Regions from separate parts of the Sphingobacterium sp. UBA865 genome, predicted to be linked through region 4. Evidence: riboswitches for the same ligand, from Rfam matches in the RefSeq annotation. Region 4 holds a riboswitch; each other region holds the start of a gene.

Region 1 (3,628 bases), on a different contig from region 4:
AAAATTACAGTTAAAAGTGAAAAAGATAAAGGCACGACCTTTGAAGTAATTTTGCCTATTAAAAAATAAAACGTTCCTTTTTTGTATATTTCCTCTTTAAAAAATTTCAAAGGTTGAGGAAGGCTGATTTATCAGCATCAAGGGACATTGGTGAAAATTAATATATTCATTATGCAAAAGATATTATTAGCAGAAGATGATCCTAATTTGGGGGATCTTTTAAAAGACTATCTCGAATTAAAGGGAAAATTTGACGTCACATTATGCACGGATGGAGATGAAGCGATTTCTCAATTCAAAAAAAATAACTACGACCTTTGTATTTTTGATGTCATGATGCCAAAAAAGGACGGATTTACAGTTGGACGTGAAATCAGAAAAACAAACAATACTGTTCCTATTATCTTTGCCACAGCAAAGGGGATGATGGAAGATAAGACCGAAGCCTTTGAGCTAGGAGGAGATGATTATATCACCAAGCCTTTTCGAGTGGAAGAATTATTGCTCCGCATCAATGCTTTGCTGAAACGCAGTGTTCGAGACAAAGAAGAAGAAGTGGTTGCGGATAAATTTGAAATTGGCGATTATTTCTTTGATTATACAAGTCAGCAGATTTCTTACAAAGGACAGATGCAAAAACTCTCCACGAAAGAAGCTGAACTACTCCGCTTGCTTTGCTTAAAGAAAAATGATGTGCTGACCCGGGAAGAAGCGTTGTTAAAAATATGGCATGATGATAACTATTTTACGGGTAGAAGTATGGATGTATTTCTCAGTAAACTTCGTAAATATCTAAAAGAAGATAGCAAAGTTGAAATTGTCAATGTGCACGGAAAAGGTTACAAACTTTTGGTCAGCTAAAAAAAGGGGAATGAAAAATATAGTCATTCCCCTTTTTATGCTACACACGTATTCAAGCGTGACTTACTCGAATTCGTGGATGAAAATAAAAGAACAAAACAATTTCATCCTTAGTAGAATATAAAAAATTGACGCACTTTTATAAAAAATTTGCATTTCAAAAAGAAATGTTCTAACTTAGCGTCGCTTATAGAGAAAGGCAGAGGGAATAGACCCGATGAAGCCTTAGCAACCTGTCCCTTGACAAGGTGCTAAATTCTACCCTACTTGATATGGGAATGATAAGCCGAAGTCACCAAATTCTAGTGTGTCCTTCTCTCTCTAGCAAGAAATATAGTTGAAAAAGAAATATTAAAAACATTCATTATGTTATTGACTAACAATTTAGGTTACCCTCGTGTGGGCGCGTTCCGCGAATTGAAAAAAGCCAATGAGGCCTATTGGGCTAAAAAATCTTCTGTTGAGGAATTATTGGACACAGCAAAAAAAATTCGTGAAGGCAATTGGAAAACACAAAAAGATGCTGGAATAGATTTGATCCCTTCCAATGATTTCTCTTTTTACGATCAAGTATTGGATTTAACCCTCACTGTTGGTGCAATTCCTGCTCGCTACCATTCTTTATTGAATAAAGTAGACAACAATTACAGTTTAGATCTATATTTTGCCATGGCGCGCGGTTTCCAACAAGAAGGAATCGACGTGACTGCAATGGAAATGACCAAGTGGTTGGATACGAACTACCACTACATGGTACCAGAATTCACCAAAGATCAAGAATTCAAATTGACTTCCGAAAAATTCTTAAATGAATACAACGAAGCAAAATCATTGGGCATCGATACTAAACCAGTTCTATTAGGTCCTATTACATACCTTTTGATCGGTAAAGAAAAAGAAGCTGGCTTCGACCGTATCGATTTATTGGATAAACTTATTCCAGTATATGAGCAAATACTAACTAAACTAGCTGATGCTGGTACACAATATGTTCAGATTGACGAGCCTTTCTTAGCATTGGATTTAGATGCTAAAGTAAAAGCTTTATATCAACCTACTTTCGAAAAATTAGCTGCAGCAGCAAAAAATATCAAATTAATCGCAACGACTTACTTCGAATCTTTAAAAGACAACGAAGATATCGCAGTTAACCTACCTATCCATGCTTTACATTTGGATCTGGTACGCGGTGAAAATCAATTGGATACGGTATTGGCTAAAGTTCCTGCTTCATTAACATTATCTTTAGGTATTGTTGAAGGCCGTAACATCTGGAAAAATGATTACGAAAAATCATTGGTTAAAATCAAACAGGCTGTTGATGCATTAGGAAAAGACCGTGTATGGGTAGCTCCTTCTTCATCACTGTTGCACGTTCCTTTTGACTTAGACAATGAACACAATGAACAATCGCTACCAGCTGAAGTAAAAAACTGGTTAGCATTTGCTAAACAAAAATTAGCTGAAGTAAAAGACTTAGCCGTACTAGCGGAGGGAGAAGTTGATGCTGAAACAGCAAAACGCTTCGAAGCGAACAAAGCGGCTGCTGAAAGCCGCCGTACCTCTCCATTGATCCACAAACCAGAGGTTAAAACACGTACAAGCAATATTACTGATGACGATGCAAAACGCACTTCAGCATTTGCAGACCGTAAAGCAGCGCAACAAGCGAAATTCAACTTACCGGCGTTCCCGACCACAACTATCGGTTCATTCCCACAAACGAAAGATGTTCGTAAATGGAGAGCAGATCTGAAAAAGGGTGCTATTACGCAGGCAGAATACGATAAAGCAATCGCAGAAGAAACAGAAAACACCATCCGTCTTCAAGAGCAATTGGATATCGACGTATTAGTACACGGCGAATTCGAACGTAATGACATGGTTGAATACTTCGGTGAACAATTGGCTGGTTACGCTTTCACACAAAATGGTTGGGTACAATCTTACGGTTCACGTTGTGTAAAACCTCCGATTATCTATGGTGACGTATACCGTCCTGAAGATATGACTGTCCGTTGGTCTTCATATGCACAATCATTGACAAATCGTCCGGTTAAAGGTATGTTGACTGGTCCTGTAACAATCTTACAATGGTCTTTCGTACGTAACGATCAACCGCGCTCAACAACGACTTACCAAATTGCATTGGCGATCTTGGATGAAGTACAAGCCTTGGAAAAAGCAGGTATCAAAATCATACAAATCGATGAACCAGCTATCCGTGAAGGATTACCGTTACGTAAAGCTGATCAAAAAGATTACTTGAACTGGGCAGTACGTGCTTTCCGTGTCTCTTCATCAAATGTTGAAGACGATACACAGATTCACACACACATGTGTTATTCTGAGTTCAATAATGTGATCGAAGATATCGCTGCAATGGATGCCGATGTTATCACGATTGAGACTTCACGTTCTCAAATGAAATTATTGAATGCTTTCGCCGGTGATTTCAAATATCCAAATGATATTGGTCCAGGTGTTTATGACATTCACTCACCACGTGTTCCAAGCAAAGATGAGATGGTAGATCTATTGCGCAAAGCAAAAGCAGTAGTTCCAGCAGAACAACTTTGGGTTAATCCTGACTGTGGTTTGAAAACTCGTGCTTGGCCAGAAACCAAAGCGGCTTTAGAGTCTATGGTTGAGGCTGCGAAAATCTTAAGAGCAGAATAATTCTTAAACTATATTGATAAAGCCCTAGCTGAAATTTCAGCTAGGGCTTCTTTATTGGGCTTCGTTCAAAATAAAAACTGTTATCCGA
Region 2 (3,628 bases), on a different contig from region 4:
ACGTTGTATAGTTGCGGTAAGACAACAGTGCCATAGCGCGTGCAACTTTCAATCCTTTAGCTCCACCATCAGGGTGATTGGCGTAAAAGGTTCGATCAGTTGTAATGGCCAGACGTTGACTTTCATTGAATGCAATACCCCATGGTGAGTGGACGGCATTTGTTCCAACCACGATGAGATGGTTGATGGCTATACTGTGCGATACGGCCCATTCCAATGCTTGTTGACCGCCTAATGACCCCCCGATAAGGATCTCTATTTGTTTGATTTCCAGGTGGTCCGCAAGGGCTTGATGTGCGTTGACCAAATCCCTCACTGTGAATTCGGGGAAAGATAGGTAATAGGGTTGTCCGGTTGCTGGGTTTACAGATAGCGGATTACTGCTATTATATGCTGATCCTATGACATTGGCACAAATAATATAATAATCGTTTGCATCAAACAACTCACCTGTTCCAAAAAGACCGGACCACCAATCCAGCACATCTGCATTGGCCGTTAATGCATGGCAAACCCAGATCACATTGCTGCGATCTGCGTTGGGTTTGCCAAATGTTTCATAACTGATTTGTAAATCAGTAAGCTCTCTTCCATTTTCAAATACAAAAGGCTCCGGGTGCAGATATATATGCTTACTCATTTTACGTTTAAGTTTTAAGCCGAAAAAATCTGATTATTTAATTTTATCAAAAGCTTGTTGTAAATCAGCTTTGATATCATCAATATGCTCTATTCCTACAGAAAGACGTAATAAGCCTTTGAAGACTCCGGCATTGGCTTGATCTTCATCACTCAATTGTTGATGGGTTGTAGCTGCTGGATGAATAATCAATGACTTCGTATCACCAACATTGGCCAAATGACTGATCAATTCTAAGCTGTCGATAAAGCTATTGGCCTTTTGCGCTGCGTCACCTTTAAGCTGGAAAGAAAGTACCGCGCCATAGCCATTTTTAAGGTATTTTTGTGCGTTAGCGAAGCTCGGAGAGCTTTCTAATCCCGGATAGTTTACTTTTTCTACCTGTGGATGCGCCTCAAGCCATTTTGCGACCTCTAAAGTGTTGTCTACATGGCGTTGCACCCGCAAAGACAAGGTTTCAAGTCCTTGTAATAATAAAAATGAATTGAAAGGGGAGAGTGCTGGTCCGAAATCCCGGAGCCCTTCCACACGCGCCCGAATGGCAAATTGAATATTTCCGAATGGTCCGCTTTCACCGAAAACTTCGGAAAATACTAAACCATGATAGCCTTCAGATGGTTCGGAAAATTGCGGGTATTTTCCATTGCCCCAATTGTAGTTTCCGCCGTCGACGATGACACCGCCAATGCTTGTGCCATGTCCACCGATCCATTTAGTTGCCGATTCAACAACCACGTTTGCACCATACTCCAGAGGTTTAAATAAATAACCTCCGGCTCCAAAAGTATTGTCGACGATTAATGGTAAGTCATATTTTTTTGCTACGGCAGCAATTTTTTCAAAGTCGGGAATATTGAAACTTGGGTTTCCGATTGTTTCAACATAGATTGCTTTTGTTTTATCATCAATGAGCGCTTCAATTTTATCTGCTTCGGCGTCTGTTGCAAAACGAGCTTCGATGCCTAGGCGCTTAAAAGAAACTTTAAACTGGTTGAATGTACCGCCGTATAAGTTGGATCCCGCAACAAAATTGTCACCACTTTCCAAAATATTATTTAAAGCTATAAACTGTGCCGCCTGGCCGGATGCAACAGCAACAGCTGCAACTCCACCTTCCAGTGCCGCAATACGTTGTTCGAAAACATCCGTAGTAGGGTTCATAATCCGTGTATAAATATTACCGAACTGCTTTAATGCAAATAAGTTTGCGCCGTGTTCGGCATTTTCAAATACAAAAGATGTTGTTTGATATATAGGAACTGCTCTAGATCCCGTAGTAGGGTCAGCGACTTGGCCAGCGTGAACCTGAAGAGTTTCGAATTTTAAATTTTTGTTTGAAGACATAATATATCAGATTTTAAGGGTTCAAAAAGAAATTGCAAAGTAAAAAGAGAAGCATACACACCTCCTTGAAGGGTCTGTTAAATCTTTATCCAAGAAAACGGAAATGATTTTTAACAAGCATGGAAGTGCATATGCATACGCATTCGCATCGATACAATTGTACGATGGGTTACACTTTCGCTTATCGTGCGGTTCACTTGTGTTGAACCTGAATTTTTAATGGACTTCAGTAATTTAATAATCATTGTCTTATGTCATTTATATGCTCCAAAACGATATTGTTTTGGACAGGAATTGGCACCTTTTCAAACAAATTGAAGGTTGCCAGTGGGTCATTGAGCCAGTCTCTCGCCACTTCTTTATAAATCAAGACCTACTGATGAAGGGAGGTGTTGATTAGAAATCTTCTTTCGAAGACGACACAAATATAAACTCTTTTTTTATTAAAGCAAAAGAAATGGTGTTTTTTAGTTAAAGGAATTTTGAATAACATGCCGATTGGCATCGCATATCTTCCGATGAAACCGCAAAAGTAACTGTCAATCGGGTATTATGATTTCTTTAAATTAATCCGTTCTGCAGTTTGATTTAAATCTGTTAGAAGAGGTTTAAGCGCATCGATTCTACTATGGATATCATAGGCGAGGTGGCGATTCGTCTTTTTGTTTAACGATAGCGAGAGGCCCACCAAATGGGAATTGACCTGATATGCGAGTGCCTGAAAATGGTGAATATGTGACCAATCCATCCATTTGTGCTCGGGTTCTTTTTTCATTTGATTAATGGCGTCTGAAAACAGGGCCATGGCGGTCTGCGCCTTTTTACGAGCCAGTCGTATATCAAACGAACTTTGTCTTTCGTCCGACAGACGGTTATTGATGATCTGGAAATAATGCGCGTTGTAAAGGGATACCTCTTTTGCCAGCTGAACCATGCCTGTGCTCTGGCGTACAGGTATCAAGAAATAACCCGCTATAGCCAAGAATGCTCCAATCAGTGTGAAAAGTATTCGGCTGCCTAAAATGAGATTGATGTTGCCTTCGAACAGATTGAGTGCAATCACAATTCCCAAGGTAATGAAGATGACACTGACCATATAGTTAGATCGGTTGAACAAAAAGAATCCAAAAAGACCCAATGCAGCTATGGTTAGGAGTGCTGGAAGAAAATGAATAGAAATTAAGCAGAACACACCAACTATAATACCCGAGAATGTACCGACAATACGTTCTATATTACGGGTTTTTGTCATTGAAAATGCTGGCCTGGCAACAATAGCGATCGTCAGTAAGATCCAATAGGTATATTTAAAATCCAAAAATAAAATACCGATCAATGCACCTGTTCCAAAAAGAAGAGCCATCCGAACCGCAAATCGAAAAAGCGGATTATTCAGATGGAGTTTACTTTTTAGATCAGCGAGATTACGTAATGGTCGACTGATAAATTGTTGGTACTCGCTGGTGTCAATCTTATCCTGAATTTCCTGATTTTGATAAAAAGCGACCTGGATTCTGTTGAGTACATCAATAATTGCTTCGATGTTGCTTATGATCGAACATAATATACCTTTTGCTGGATCGGCCTGTTGTTCTTGAATTTCTTTTAAATCCCGTAAGAGGGCATTAATTTTAAAGTTATTAT
Region 3 (3,628 bases), on a different contig from region 4:
ATATCAGGGAATGGGTCATGCTGCAGGTGCCAATAGAAAAAGAGCAATAAAATATATTAAGTAAACTTTAATAGATAGATTATGGAAAAAGTAAGGGACAATACCTGGAAATGCCGAGCTACTGGTAAAGTTGGATTTCCTTCTTTAATTGAGGCGCAATGGGCAATGCTTCACTTTAAGTTCAGATCCCGGATGAGAAACAAACTGGATGGTAAACGTATCAAACACAGGATGGGTAAAGATGCCTGCAAAAGGGCTTATTATTGTAAGTTCTGTAAAGGTTACCATATTACCACTTGGGAAAAAGGTCACTTTAATAATTATAAGGCCAAAGCTGAATCCTGGGAGATACCGAAAGTATTAGGAAATTGGAATTTTTCGATAGAATAATCCCGTCGTCTATTTTCAATTATCCAATTTTTTACCTTTATAAAACTTGCTCCATGCATCTCCCGCATAGCCGTTATCCAAATATTCAAAGGTGGAAGCACTCGCCCCTTTCAACTCTTGGCCGCGATAGAAAACCGTCCAGGAGTCTTTTGCATACCCTCCTCCAAGTGCTTTAAAGGTGGATGCCGAAGCGCCGGTAACTTTTATTCCCTGATAGTAAACTGCCCAAGCGTCTTTGGCATAGCCATCACCCATGTATTCAAAGGTTGAAGCAGAAGCCCCTTCCACTTTCTTATTTTTATAAAACACAGACCAGCTGTCTTTGGCGTATTGACCGCCAAGAGGCTGTGTGGTAGGATCAGCAAATCTATCGTTCTTTTCGCCCCTATAATAGCTGTTCCAATTATCTTTCGCATACCCCCGACCGAGATTTTCAAAGCTCGAAGCGTTTGCCCCATTAATTTCCTTGCCTAAATAGTAGACTTTCCACGCGTCTTTGCTGTAACCACTTCCCAGTGTCTTGAAGGTAGAAATTGTTACGTTTGACAATGGCTTGCCATAAAAGTAAACTTTCCAGGCATCGCTAGCATAACCGTCTCCAAGAAATTGGAAAGTAGATGGGCTGCCATCAGTTAGTATTGACCCCCGAAAATATACCTTCCAGCTATCCTTGGCGTAACCCGAACCTAAAAATTGAAACGAACTAGCATTGGCGTTTGGAATTTCTTTGCCACGATAATAAATGCGTGATCCGATTTTGCTGTAACCATCACCCAGATGTTCCTGAAAGAAAAAAGTAGCAGGATTAGCATGCGCTAATTTAGCGCACATCGCAGGTGTGGCAGTAGCTAATATAAAAAGAACTAGGATGGTTTTAAACGTAAATTTTGACATTATATAGGGCATCGGGTTAAATTTGAAAACAAATAATCATGTTTTCTCTTTTTAATGAGACCCCGTAATCATAATAAAGTTTAGTCATCAATTAATTATTTATTTCTTGGAACTATTGCGGTTGAAAATAGAAGGGTCATTGTATCGCATGCTATTTCTTCAACTAAATTACAACTTTTTAAGCGCTCAGGCTGCAGTGGATAGAGATAACAGTTTTCATGAAATTGGCGACCGCGAGGAAAGGAGATTGTCCTGTCAGATCTTTGTCAATACGCACTGTAAAAGTCTAAAAATTTGGTCAAGTCGTATTTTTTTTGTATATTGCTGGTTATGAGTTTTAAAGAAAAATTAGAGAACTGGCGCACGTCAATCAATCGCGCCGGTAGTGGTGAGGAATTGTATATTTTGCTTTTGAACTACAAAAAGTTTATCAACAAAAATTGGATGGACGATTTTGGCGACCCGGGCAACTGGAAATCGGAATTAAATCAGGTCATCAGCAAAGTAAGAAAGAAAGTGAATGTGGCAGAAATTCAAAATTGCGGCGATCTCTCGTCCTACAAAGACGACGCTCGACAAACAGCCCATTCGCTCAATCATACATTAAGATATCACCACTCATTGACGAAAGAGTAGGCTAGGCCTACTCTTTTTGCGTTTATAGGGCTTTACTGTAAAGGAATCAGGACATTCTGTTCCAAGCGTACAGGAACATGCTTCACCGAGGTAAAACCGTCTTCCTTGGAAATGATGTTGGAAAGATCCAGTCCTCTTTTGGAGAACGTACTGATCAAAGCTGTTCTAAAGGTTGCCTTGGCTGAACCCCAGCCTTGTCCCAAAATGGTGTCATTGTTGAGCTGGATCAGTTCATCTGTTGAATAATAACTGAATTTTTCCAGTAAGTGTTGGTAAAGATTTGTTGTAGTAGCCATACAATTTAAAAATTTAAAGGATAAAACCATAAACTGTATCCAGATCTTGTTGGGGAAAATAATCGTTCAGCGACGTTTATTTTGGTCGAAACCCGTATTAATTTACCACCGCGGTGCCTGCACTCGGTTGGTATTGCATCATGCAATTCTGAATACTCTACAAATATAGTAGATTATTTTTTATAATAAAAAATATTTTTGTTTTTAAGGGTAAATGAACGTTAGCAACAGGAATAAGGCGATCAAAAGCGAGGCGCGTTGTTGGCTGTGATTTGGTTATGAAGCGGATAGCTGGAGAATTAAATTATCATGCTACTGTAATCTCATCGAAAACACTTTTAAAAACAGAGATAAGACAATACTTTTGCGCCATGAATAGAATTGCGGAAATTAACGAATACATTGCTGCCGAACGCGAGGTATTATTACAACACCCTTTGTATCGTAAGATCAAAACGATCAAGAATCTACGTTCTTTTACAGAAGGGCATGTGTACGCTGTATGGGATTTTATGTCTTTACTAAAAGCTTTACAGATTAAATTGACCTGTACGACTTTACCTTGGTTTGCGAGTGAGCATCCATCAACACGCTATCTAATCAACGAAATTGTCTTGGCTGAGGAGTCGGATGAATACATTGATGGCCGCCGTTTGAGCCACTTTGAGATGTATCTGGACGCCATGGATGCCATGGGTGCCGACCTTCATCTGGTCAACAAATTTATTGCTCAAGCCAAAAAATCGAGCAACATATTCGATGTCATTGCAACGACCACATTGGATAAGCGGATCAAAGACTTTTTGAATTTTACATTCGAAGTGATTGCTGAGGGCGAGGTGCATAAAATTGCCGCAGCATTTACATTTGGACGCGAAGATCTTATCCCGGGAATGTTTACCTCTATTTTGGAAGAAATTAAAACAAACTTTCCTACAGCCAATCTGGACAGCTTTATTTATTATTTTCAACGCCATATTGATCTTGACGGCGACGAGCATGGACCGTTGGCGATGCAGATGATCGCAGATCTCGCGAAGGACGATGAGGTTAAATGGACAGAAATGAAAGAGATCAGTAAAATAGCGCTACAAAAAAGAATCCAGTTGTGGAATGCAATAGAAGATTCCTTATACGGATAATTTATTATTATACCGTCGAGAAAGGCCTTTCAAATCACGATTTGAAAGGCCTTTTTTATGTGTTGTAAAAAAGGATATTGTAAGGGCTTCTTGGCAGATATTGGTCTTTTTGTTTGAATTGATGAAAAAATGTCTTTTTTCCATAACATATTGGCGTTTGTGAAGAAATCCAAGTTCCAATAAGTGTCTAAGTTTGCTACGCAAAAAAATAATAGAGCACACGTGAACTTTTTTCCTCCCTATTGGGCAAAAGGAATACTAACCATGGGA
Region 4 (3,628 bases):
ACTGCAGAACCTATATTCATCCAATAGGCGATCTGCCCCTTATTCCCTAAAGCGAGATTAGAAAATATATTCTGAATAAGAAGAAACAATGGTGCTCCCGGTTGATGTGCCACCTCCAATTTATAGGCACAGGCTATAAATTCACCGCAATCCCACCAGCTTACCGTCTTTTCAACTGTAGCGATATATACACAGGTGGCAATTAGTCCGCAAGCAAAACCGAGTAGAGAATTTAATCTATTGTACGTCATAAGGTCAATTGGTCTATTGTTAAAATCCTTTTTAGCACTTTAAGTTAAAAAGTTATCCTGACTCCGACACACGAATTAACACTATTTAACACCAGTACCTGACTGTAAACAGGCTATTCAACACTGAATATAGAGATCGACCTAAACCACGCTGCCGAGACTTTCAACCTATTTCAGGCTTTCACAATGAATATTATCATAAAAAAGGGAGCTTATCTGCTCCCTTTTTTATCATTTTATGAGTTAGGCTAGTTTTTCAACAATCTTCTTTGTTGGACCAGGATTACTCATCGTATAAAAATGTAATACCGGAGCGCCAAATTTAATCAGCTCCTGACACTGTTGTACCAACCACTCTTCACCTACCTGTCTGACGTCGGCATTCGTTTTACATGCCGCGACAGCGTCACTCAGTTCCTCTGGAATATCTAAATGAAAAATTCTTGGCAAGGTCACCAATTGCTTTTTTGTTGTCAGTGGTTTTAATCCCGGAATAATGGGCACATGGATTCCATTGTCCCTACATTTTGTTACAAATTCCTTGTATTTTTCAACATTAAAGAACATCTGAGTCACAATAAACTCTGCTCCCATATCGACTTTTTGTTTCAGATATTTAAAATCAGTATTGAAATTTGGAGATTCAAAATGCTTTTCGGGATACCCGGCTACTCCGATGCAAAAATCAGTCTTTTCCGACGTGATAATGTCTTCATGCAGATACTTTCCTTTATTCATATCGGTTACCTGTTCCAATAGGTCTGTTGCAAAAGCATGTCCACCATCGGTTGGTATAAAATCGGCATCGCCCTTACGTGCATCACCCCGCAACACCAAAACGTTATCTATCCCCAGGAAGTTCAAATCGATCAATGCATTTTCAGTTTCCTCTTTTGTAAAACCCCCACATATCAAATGTGGCACCGCATCCACTTTATATTTATTCATGATGGCCGCACATATCGCCACTGTCCCAGGACGTTTACGATAGGAAACACGTTCCAGTAATCCACTCGCATGCTCTTTATAGATATAATCTTCCCGATGGTAGGTGACGTCGATAAAAGGAGGTTTAAACTCCATCAGTTCATCCATGGTTTTAAAAATACTTTGGATGCCCTGCCCTTTCGCCGGTGGCAATAGCTCAAAAGAAAACAATGTTTTTCCTTTGGCATTCTGGATATGATCGATAATCTTCATTAAAAAACTGTTTTTAGTTTGGTTGGCTTACATCGAAACGCACACGTCGAGGAATCGTTTATCTACATGTAACTTATCTTTCCCACATGGAGTAGGGTAGAATTTAGCACCTTGAACAATACAGGTTGCTAAGGCTTCAACGGGTCTATTCCCTCGGCCTTTCTCTATAAGCGTTGCTAATATCGTTTTAAAAAATCAAAAGACAAAAATATTTTTTCGAAAAGGCAAAAATAGCAGCAAAAAGACTTCAATAAACGATGTTTCAACGTCACTTTAGCTTTGTGTCCATGCAACGACAGGATTCTTCGCGCTACCAAGAGTTAAAGACCTAGAAAAACCAGTAGAATTAACGATCGAGGATCATAGACAGCGAAGAGATTGACTATGCCACAAGAACATTGGCTAAAGATTAGCTGCCAAAGAATTCCGTAAATTTTTGAGATAAAATGTGATCAATAAGAGTCCCCGAACATGGTACTCTTCTTTCGATCCATATTTAAATCCGTCAAATAAATAGTGATAGGCGACTAATGCCTCTTTTTCGTTGTAAAATAATTCCTTCCAAGAATCAGGAACATCTGCCCATGCCTTGAGCACAATGCCATTCTCGGCATAAATAATTGGTGATTCGACACCATCCATTCGATAATCGTGATGGGTGCCAGAGCTTGATATGTGTTGGAAATAAGCGATAGAATAATCTACGAAATTCAAGGCCCTCGCTTTTATCTCCTTTTCACTTTCTGATTTTACCGGAGCATTTCGCCATAAATTCACTTGGCTATCAAATTTACTGGGCGTTTCCCGGATAAGGGTTTTATCTAACACAAAGTTGATATAAAGTCTTTCACTAGTGGGTATACGTGCTGAGCTAAACTGTGAAAAATCACCTCTCAGCTGAACAAAATCTTTTTTTATTTTAACAATATCCAAAGCGACACTACCTTTTTTCTCATCCGTCAATTCTAATCTATCACCGTCAAATTTGTACTTACCAAAGAGTAAGATATCATCAATCGCCATGACAAACTGGTCCTTATCATGAAGCGAAAGAAAGGATCGGTATAGAATAGGATCATTACCATAGGTATCTGCCTCCACATTTTGGGGAGATTCTCTTTTTAATTTATGATACTCATCATTTGGATAGCCCAATATCATTTGGTAGTTACCTTCAGGAAACTCCTTTTTCTTCCCAAAGAAAGTACACGAAGACAATGAGAGTGTGAATAACAGCAGTAATAACGGTTTCAAAATCAATTAATAATTATGCCCAATAGTAATATTAATATATAAGGACCAAGATAAGAAATTACTGCAATAGTAAGTATAGGATATTCAATTGAATAAGCTTGGGGATATGCCTATTCCTTATACAGATCGACCAATCCCTCAGGCAATTCAACTTCAATGATCTCCTCTTCGCCATCAATTCCTAAGATCAAATCGTCGGACAGCGGAAACATCAGTTCTTTGCCATCCATATCTACTGTGGCGACAAATTGTTGTGGGAATTCCTGAACATCTGTTATTTGCCCCAGTTCGCCATGGTTTTCATCGATCACTAAAAATCCGATTAAATCAGTATATCTAAAATCATCCGGGTCTCGCTCGGGCATTTTATCATTGGAAAGATATAGCTTTTTACGAACGAGTACCTGAGCCTTATCGATATGATCCACATCCTCAAATGTTACATAAGCAGTGCTATTTTTTTGAAATTTAATGGCATCAACAAAATAAGGAACAAGCTTTTTGTTCACTTCTACAAAGACAACATCGATATCCAAACTCTCGTATTCTTCGAATTCAAAAAACAGTTGTACTTCTCCTTTAAGACCTCTTGTTTTACTGATGTAACCGATGTAAAAGCATTGATCAATAGTCATATTTTTCTTATTTGGCGATTAGCTGTGAGACATGATTTGGCAAACGATTAGCCTATTGGCTGTTTCAAAAAAAGCCGGCTCAAGATTGAGTCGGCTTTCTCGAATACTTTATGAAAGAATTAACCTTCAGTTTCTTCTGATGCAGGAGCTTCAGTCTCTTCAGCAGCAGTTTCTTCTGCTACAGGAGCATTTTTAGCAGCAACAGCAGCAGCTTTTTCTTCTTTTTTCTTAGCTTCAGCCACTAAAGCAGCTTTTTTAGCTTCAGCTTTAGTTTGTGCTAAACCATCT

What was found. Region 4 has a riboswitch for S-adenosylmethionine ahead of B2O97_RS16140 (methylenetetrahydrofolate reductase). Riboswitches for the same ligand answer to the same signal wherever they lie in the genome.
Region 1: linked by a shared signal. The riboswitch ahead of metE (5-methyltetrahydropteroyltriglutamate--homocysteine S-methyltransferase) and the one ahead of B2O97_RS16140 (methylenetetrahydrofolate reductase) in region 4 are both predicted to bind S-adenosylmethionine.
Region 2: linked by a shared signal. The riboswitch ahead of B2O97_RS05615 (O-acetylhomoserine aminocarboxypropyltransferase/cysteine synthase family protein) and the one ahead of B2O97_RS16140 (methylenetetrahydrofolate reductase) in region 4 are both predicted to bind S-adenosylmethionine.
Region 3: linked by a shared signal. The riboswitch ahead of B2O97_RS22665 (5-oxoprolinase) and the one ahead of B2O97_RS16140 (methylenetetrahydrofolate reductase) in region 4 are both predicted to bind S-adenosylmethionine.

The regions. Positions count from the first base shown of each region.
Region 1 covers NZ_DBGB01000020.1:59,322-62,949, forward strand. Annotated here, with positions in the region: gene B2O97_RS11065 (sensor histidine kinase) at 1-69, shown strand, start outside; gene B2O97_RS11070 (response regulator transcription factor) at 172-861, shown strand; SAM riboswitch class I at 1,046-1,149, shown strand; gene metE (5-methyltetrahydropteroyltriglutamate--homocysteine S-methyltransferase) at 1,228-3,540, shown strand.
Region 2 covers NZ_DBGB01000012.1:58,341-61,968, reverse strand. Annotated here, with positions in the region: gene B2O97_RS05620 (homoserine O-acetyltransferase family protein) at 1-640, opposite strand, end outside; gene B2O97_RS05615 (O-acetylhomoserine aminocarboxypropyltransferase/cysteine synthase family protein) at 674-1,984, opposite strand; SAM riboswitch class I at 2,240-2,352, opposite strand; gene B2O97_RS05610 (FUSC family protein) at 2,535-3,628, opposite strand, start outside.
Region 3 covers NZ_DBGB01000041.1:131,282-134,909, reverse strand. Annotated here, with positions in the region: gene B2O97_RS22685 (hypothetical protein) at 1-50, shown strand, start outside; gene B2O97_RS22680 (hypothetical protein) at 82-390, shown strand; gene B2O97_RS22675 (DKNYY domain-containing protein) at 406-1,284, opposite strand; gene B2O97_RS22670 (hypothetical protein) at 1,615-1,920, shown strand; gene B2O97_RS22665 (5-oxoprolinase) at 1,953-2,216, opposite strand; SAM-I-IV-variant riboswitch at 2,284-2,377, opposite strand; gene B2O97_RS22660 (DUF3050 domain-containing protein) at 2,588-3,358, shown strand; gene B2O97_RS22655 (TolC family protein) at 3,581-3,628, shown strand, end outside.
Region 4 covers NZ_DBGB01000031.1:14,515-18,142, reverse strand. Annotated here, with positions in the region: gene B2O97_RS16145 (DUF2723 domain-containing protein) at 1-251, opposite strand, end outside; gene B2O97_RS16140 (methylenetetrahydrofolate reductase) at 495-1,451, opposite strand; SAM riboswitch class I at 1,522-1,624, opposite strand; gene B2O97_RS16135 (hypothetical protein) at 1,854-2,705, opposite strand; gene rimM (ribosome maturation factor RimM) at 2,816-3,340, opposite strand; gene B2O97_RS16125 (30S ribosomal protein S16) at 3,460-3,628, opposite strand, start outside.